2 regions of the Bacillus sp. 3255 genome follow, and region 2 is predicted to be linked to the other one. Evidence: riboswitches for the same ligand, from Rfam matches in the RefSeq annotation. Region 2 holds a riboswitch; the other holds the start of a gene.

Region 1 (3,411 bases), on a different contig from region 2:
ATCTGTTCTATCATGCCTGGGATAATGTCAGACAAGATCATCTGTCCGCGATTTATTGGGGCAGAGCCAACGCATGGGCCGCTTATACGATGGCACAAGCTTACAAAATGTTGAATCCGTTCATGCCGATGTGGATGCAGATCGGGGGAGCGCTCGGCGACCAATTAAGCGCTCTGGTCAGGCTGCAATCCCCGAACGGGCTGTGGCGTACGGTACTGAATGACGAAACGTCCTATGAAGAAACCTCGGCTTCCGCCGGTATTGCCGCCGCACTGGTTAGCTATGGACATCCGATGCATCAAAACTATATGGCCAAAGCGTACGAAGGCATTCTGGCCAATATCGACGAAGACGGATCCGTCCGGAATGTGTCCGCAGGTACGGCGGTCATGTATTCCGTTGACGATTACAAGGTGATCTCCAAGAAGAGAGTGCAAGGGTGGGGCCAAGGATTGACCCTGGCTTATCTGGTCGCACTGATTCAGAATAAGGAAATTGTCAATAAAATTTAAATGAACGTGGAAGACCGCTGGTCAAGACCCCAAATTGTAGACATTGAAAAAAAGCCCTATACGGCAAGCTGGTGCCGATACTCTATCGGTGTCAGCTTGTTTAGCTTTAATTGGAATGCGTTCTTCATTATAAAATTGGATAAAAGCCTCAATTCGTTGTCGAGCTTCTTCAATCGAACGGATATCATATGGGTAGAGCGCTTCTGCTTTGAGATGCGAGAAGAAGCTTTCCATAACGGCGTTGTCTAAACAATTGCCGCGACGCGACATGCTGATTTGGGCGCCAACCGTAGTCTCCTGTTCACGGGGGCACATTAATATTCCCTGACGGTTTTTCCTAGTCAGCCGCAGGGCGTAACTGGAATTTCTCCCGTTATTCGCGTGAAAATTAGCCCAGTTGTACGAATAAAGGGAATTCCTCCCGTTAATTTATCCCCATTTCGCGTAATGGCTGCGAGTTAGGTCTGAATAACGGGAGGAATTCCTGTTATTCAGCATTCAAGGATCCGCCAGGCTGCATGTAACAGGAGAAATTCCCGCTATGGGCGGGACTCTCGGTAGAGGCTTGGCTCTCTTGGAGGAGCCGAGCTTTCTTGTCGCTGCGGCTTATTTTAGAACCTGACATACGCTTGCGTATGCGCCAGGAGGTAGGCTCGTTCCATGAAGTCACTTCGATCCTTGCCGGTAATGAAAGTAAGCTTCGTTTTGCCGGCAGCATCCAGGAGTGCCGACTCCATGAACTCGGATCTCTCGGGTCCGAGCGCCTCATACCTGCGTTGAACATAGTCCAGGCTATCCGGCAGGTTCAGACCTTTCAAACGCTGAAACTGAGAAGCCCACATCGTGAAATCGCCTCTCAAGCTGCTGCAGGGAATCGCGAATTCTCTTAAGCCGACGACTCCGAGAGTGGTGGTAATTGCCATGAGCCCGCAAAGCTGCGATTGGTCTCCCAGCTGCCGCTTGGCTGCAAGCTCGCTGTCATATCGAAATAGTTCGATTCGAATAATTCTGTAAGCCCCTAATGAGTCGAGACCGTTCGCCGGATCAGACCATTCTCGGCTATCTTGCCGCTGGGGATGAATATCCCGCTCGCGGTGTGTGTGTTCTTTCATCGTGATCGACATGGGATCCCTCCTGCAAACAAGTTGGATGATAAAGCAAAAAAGACCTTCTCCGGAAGCAGAGAAAGGTCTTAAGCTTACAATGTCAGATCCTCGCTCTTATCTCCCGGATTCGCTATACGTAGCGTCTCCGCAAGAATTAGCACCGTGCACGCCTTCGTGTTACGAAGGTCTGTCGGTTGCCGGGCTTCATCGGGCTAGTCCCTCCACCTGCTCTTGATAAGAAAATTCAACATATTCAATTGTTTTTATCTTACTATAAAAGGCCTTGTTGTCAAGGGAATTTCCATCATGCCTGTACACGAGAATGTCAAAAAACAAGAGACGAGCCAATGCCGTTACCGGCATTGGCTCGTTTTTTTTGCATGACAGCCGCCTGAACGTAAAATATTTACAAAAAATAAAAGTAAACTTGTAAATAAATTTTACACTTGTTCATTATCATTACAGGAGATGGCGTCACATCAAATTTGATAGAAGGTAGGAGAGAACTCATGCGATTAGTACTAATGGGAGATCTACATTATCACGAGGTTGATGAAGCAATTCCAGGATGGTTGGAAGCCCGTAACGATTTCTATCAAACCTTTTTGAGACGATTTATGGAAGTGGAAGGGGATGCTCATATTTCTTTGGGCGATCTCACCAATTACGGACATTCCTCGGAACTGAATGAAGTCTACGAGATCTTACGCAATGGCGGCAGAACGTTTTACCATGCTCTAGGGAACCACGATCTATATGCGTCAACGAGAAACGAAGTGCTCGCAATCAGCGGACAAGCCCGCTATCATGTCGTTAAGACGGAAGTGGCTGACCTCGTGTTTCTGGATACGGCCAAAGAGATGGATTTCGAGGATTGGGGAGGCTGGGTTGACGAAGAGCAGCTGAGCTGGTTCGAAGAGGTCATCCAAGCATCCGGAACGAAGCCGGTATTAGTTTTTGCCCATCACCCGGTACATAAGACGACGACGAATTCGGATAAGGATAAGGGCTCCATTCATCCGGACATCGATATGTGGAAGGTGCTGAGCAAGAAAGAAGGAGTCGGCATTTATTTCAACGGCCATACGCATATCGATTCGATCGTGAATCAGCAGAACTGGACGTTCGTTCAGCTGTCGGCGTGTCTTGACCAGCACGGTTTGCGGGTTGTGGAGATCGACCGGGATGAAATTCGCATTAGTGCTGTAGATGTAGCGGACGCGGCCCTCACAGACAATGTCGAGATGCTGTACAACAACATGAAGCACTTTAGACACAACCCTCTTGCTCGCGGCCAAGAATCGGATCGGGCATGTACGGTTTCCCTGCGGCTGGCAGCGGAACACAAATAGCGGTTTCGGTTCGAACACAGGCGTTTACCAGGAGGTCTGATGGATGAAGAAGCTTAAGAACGATGAAGGCGAGCTGTTTTTCCAACGGTTAAGCGCACACCGTATGGTGGCCTCGATCAAGGAGCCGAAGCAGATCGAACTTGCTTTATCGCTCAGAAACCAACTTAGCGGCGTATTTCTGCTTACCGGGCACATTGGGGTCATCAAAGGGTACGTGGATGTGTTCAAAAGTCATCAGCTGCCGGTCTTCCTGCATTTGGAGAAAATAGGCGGTTTAAGCACGGACGCCTACGGCATGGACTACTTGGCCAAAGTGATCAAACCGACCGGGATTATTACGACGAAGACGAATGTCGTCAAAACAGCGAAAAAGATGGGGCTGCTCGCCATTCAACGCTTTTTCCTCGTAGATACCGAAGGGTTGGAGAACATAGCCAAGAG
Region 2 (3,411 bases):
CCCAGCAATCCCATGACAGCTAACACATATTCGTCGCCATGCGGGATCTGGAGCCCCAACACGTTATCGAAATTCATTCCGAACACACCTGTAATGAACGTCAGCGGCATGAAAATCGTGGTTAATGCGGTGAAGACGCGCATGATATCATTCGCGCGGTTCGAGAGGGAGGACTGGTACGCTTCTCGCAAGTTCCCCATGAGATCGCGGAGCGTGTCGAAGGTATCGACAATTTTGACGGCGTTCTCGTAGACGTCGCCGAAATATTTCTGCAGCTGATGATCGATCAGCCGAAGATCTTTCTTGCCCAGCATGCCGATGACATCGCGCTGCGGCACGAGCACTTTTTTGAGCCAGAGAATTTCGGAGCGGAGCCCGATAATCTCATTCAGATGCGATTTCTTGGTCGCTACTAAAATATCTTCTTCCAGCTTTTCGAGCTTGGCCTCGATACGGTCACCAACCGCAACGTAATTATCGACGACAAGATCGACCAGATGGTACAAGAAACGATCGGCGCTGTTCACCTCCTCTTCCCAGAGAAAGGGCTTCAGAGCGCGCAGTTCATTAATTTTCTGCCGTGTAACGGTAATGATGTAATGTTTGCTTAGGAATAAATTAAGTCCGCGAAGGAAAATCTCTTCATCATCGAAACGTATGGAATTAATCACGATAAAATAATGCGAATCATAAAATTCAATCTTAGGACGCTGTTCTTCTTCGCTCAAACAGTCCTCCACGGCCAAATCATGAAGATGGAACATAGGTTGTAGAAGTTCTAAATCCTCGATTCCTGCATCAATCCAATAAAAGCCTTGTTCTGGAGGTGTTAGTGCGACAGACACGTCTTCGACCAATGTGAAAATGCCATTCTGAACCCACCGTGTTTTCATCTGATCCACCCCTTTGCATGGAATCAGCCGGTTATATTCATTAATGGCCTAGGCTACGAATGATGGAATAACCGGTCTGCATTCCTACACTATAAAATTTACATTTCTTGCAGGTGCTACTCCTCGGTTCCCCGTCCAAACGTATGCCCCCCTTTATTAATCCGTGTCGAATAATACTTGTCTAGTATAACCCTTCATATATTACGTTTCAAGCCAAAAAGTTTGCCGAAATAAGCAGCAATGACGGCCTGAGATACTCTATGGAAATACAGCTTGGCTTGTGCGAAAAAAAAGAGCCGCCGGAACGAAAACGGCACCTCCGATGTTAGATCGCCGCTAACAACGGAGGTGCCGTTCGCCATTACATGGCGGCTTTCAAAATTTTGCTCTTGATTTCTTTGTAAGTATCAATCAACTCAGGATCGGCATGCTGGAGCAGCTGCTCTTCACTTTCCGCGCCGTAAACGCGGCACAGGATAGCGGCCGCATCTTCAGCCTGCTGGCGGGTCGGCTTCGCTTGCTCGCTGAGCGCGAAGTACCGGTTCAAGGAAGCGAAGGCGGAGAAGCTATCCGAAGAAGTTGTGGTCATAATAAACCTCCTTTGATCTCTTGGATTCAATCAGTTTGATAATGTATTTACCCGTTTGCAGGCACTCTTAAACATTTGAATATGATACGTTTCGTATCAAGAATATCATGTGGAGACAATCCTATGCAAATTCTTTGCGAATAGAGCTTGTTCGGACGGGGTTGGTGTCTTGACATTCATTCATTTTATAGTATGATGATTTTAATCACATACGTTTCATTTTCTTATCAAGAGTAGGTGGAGGGACTAGCCCTATGACACCCGGCAACCGACAAACCTTTGGGAAGCAAAGGTATGCACGGTGCTAATTCTTGCGGAGACGCTTGACCAAGCGAATCTGGGAGATAAGAGAAGGACATTGACTTTGACTTTCCATGGCCTTTCTCTGATTCCAGAGAGGGCCATTTTTGCATTTATTTGACGCCAAAATCTAACAATGAAGAGGAGTGAACAGGATGCCGATCAAGATTCCTGACAACCTGCCTGCCAAAGAAGTTTTAAACCAAGAGAACATCTTCACCATGGACGAATCGGTCGCGTATCACCAAGATATACGTCCACTTCGCATTGCATTGCTGAATCTTATGCCGACGAAGGAAACGACCGAGACGCAGCTGCTGCGCTTGATTGGAAATACCCCGCTGCAGGTGGAATTCGTACTGCTGCATCCGAAAACGCATACGTCCAAGAATACGTCTGCCGAACATCTGGAAACGTTCTACAAAACCTTTGACGATATTAAACACGAGAAGCTGGACGGCATGATCATTACGGGTGCCCCGGTAGAGCAGATGGATTTCGAAGATGTGAATTACTGGGAGGAACTGACGCAAATCCTGAACTGGAGTAAGGAAAACGTCACTTCAACCCTGCATATTTGCTGGGCGGCCCAAGCGGGTTTGTACCATCACTTCGGCGTTCGCAAGCTGGCGCTGGATAACAAAATGTTCGGCGTATTCCCGCACACGGTGGCGGTGCCTAATACGAAGCTGCTGCGCGGCTTTGATGAGATTTTCCAAGTTCCTCAATCGCGCCATACCGACGTTTGCCGTGCAGATATCGAGCGATGTCCGGAGCTGGAGATTTTGTCCGACTCGGAGGAGTCCGGCGTTTATATTGTAGCTACGCGCGACGGGAAGCACATTTTCGTAACAGGCCACTCGGAATATGATGCGAATTCATTGAAATGGGAGTACGATCGCGATGTGAGCAAAGGACTTCCGATTGAAGTTCCTAAGAATTACTACCCGAACAATGATCCGAGCAGACAGCCGTATAATACTTGGAGAGCTCACGCGAACCTGCTGTTCTCCAACTGGTTGAACTACTACGTATATCAAGAAACGCCTTTTGAATTAAATGCCAACATTAATGAAAGCCTGGCAAGTGCGCAATTGTAATGCAGGAATCGTCATTCGTACCCTAAACCCTTAAGGAGGAACCCCCTTTGTTGAAAATCGAAAGTCGTCTCGCCCAAATTGGCTCGATCCAAGAACCTGTAACCGGAGCCGTATCCTTCCCTGTTTATCAAGCAACAGCTTTCCGTCATCCGAAACTCGGTCAGAGCACAGGATTCGACTACGCCCGTACGAAAAGTCCGACTCGCAAAGTGCTTGAAGACGCGATCGCGCAATTGGAATCGGGAGATGCCGGCTTTGCCTGTTCCTCCGGGATGGCCGCGCTGCAAACGGTGTTCGCTTACTTCAGCCAAGGGGATCACTTGATCGTATCTCTGGATCTGTATGGCGGTACGTATCGTCTGCTTGAGAAAATTATGTCGCGTTTCGGCGTCACCGCCACGTATGTGGACACCAATGACCTGGACGGCTTGGAATCCGCATATCGTCCGAATACGAAAGGGCTCCTTATCGAAACGCCGACGAATCCGCTCATGATGATTACGGATCTCGAGCTCGTATGTACTTGGGC

The links. Region 2 has a riboswitch for S-adenosylmethionine ahead of metA (homoserine O-acetyltransferase MetA). Riboswitches for the same ligand answer to the same signal wherever they lie in the genome.
Region 1: it holds a riboswitch for S-adenosylmethionine, as region 2 does, so the genes downstream of both, J2X61_RS11300 (hypothetical protein) here and metA (homoserine O-acetyltransferase MetA) in region 2, are expected to answer to the same signal.

What each region holds. Positions count from the first base shown of each region.
Region 1 covers NZ_JAVDUS010000006.1:124,175-127,585, forward strand. The annotation lists gene J2X61_RS11290 (glycoside hydrolase family 88/105 protein) at 1-512, shown strand, start outside; partial or broken gene J2X61_RS11295 (transposase) at 569-785, opposite strand; gene J2X61_RS11300 (hypothetical protein) at 1,124-1,636, opposite strand; SAM riboswitch class I at 1,730-1,859, opposite strand; gene J2X61_RS11305 (metallophosphoesterase family protein) at 2,128-2,970, shown strand; gene J2X61_RS11310 (glycerol-3-phosphate responsive antiterminator) at 3,014-3,411, shown strand, end outside.
Region 2 covers NZ_JAVDUS010000001.1:190,081-193,491, reverse strand. The annotation lists gene corA (magnesium/cobalt transporter CorA) at 1-893, opposite strand, end outside; gene J2X61_RS00740 (hypothetical protein) at 1,255-1,482, opposite strand; SAM riboswitch class I at 1,704-1,833, shown strand; gene metA (homoserine O-acetyltransferase MetA) at 1,938-2,882, shown strand; gene J2X61_RS00730 (aminotransferase class I/II-fold pyridoxal phosphate-dependent enzyme) at 2,933-3,411, shown strand, end outside.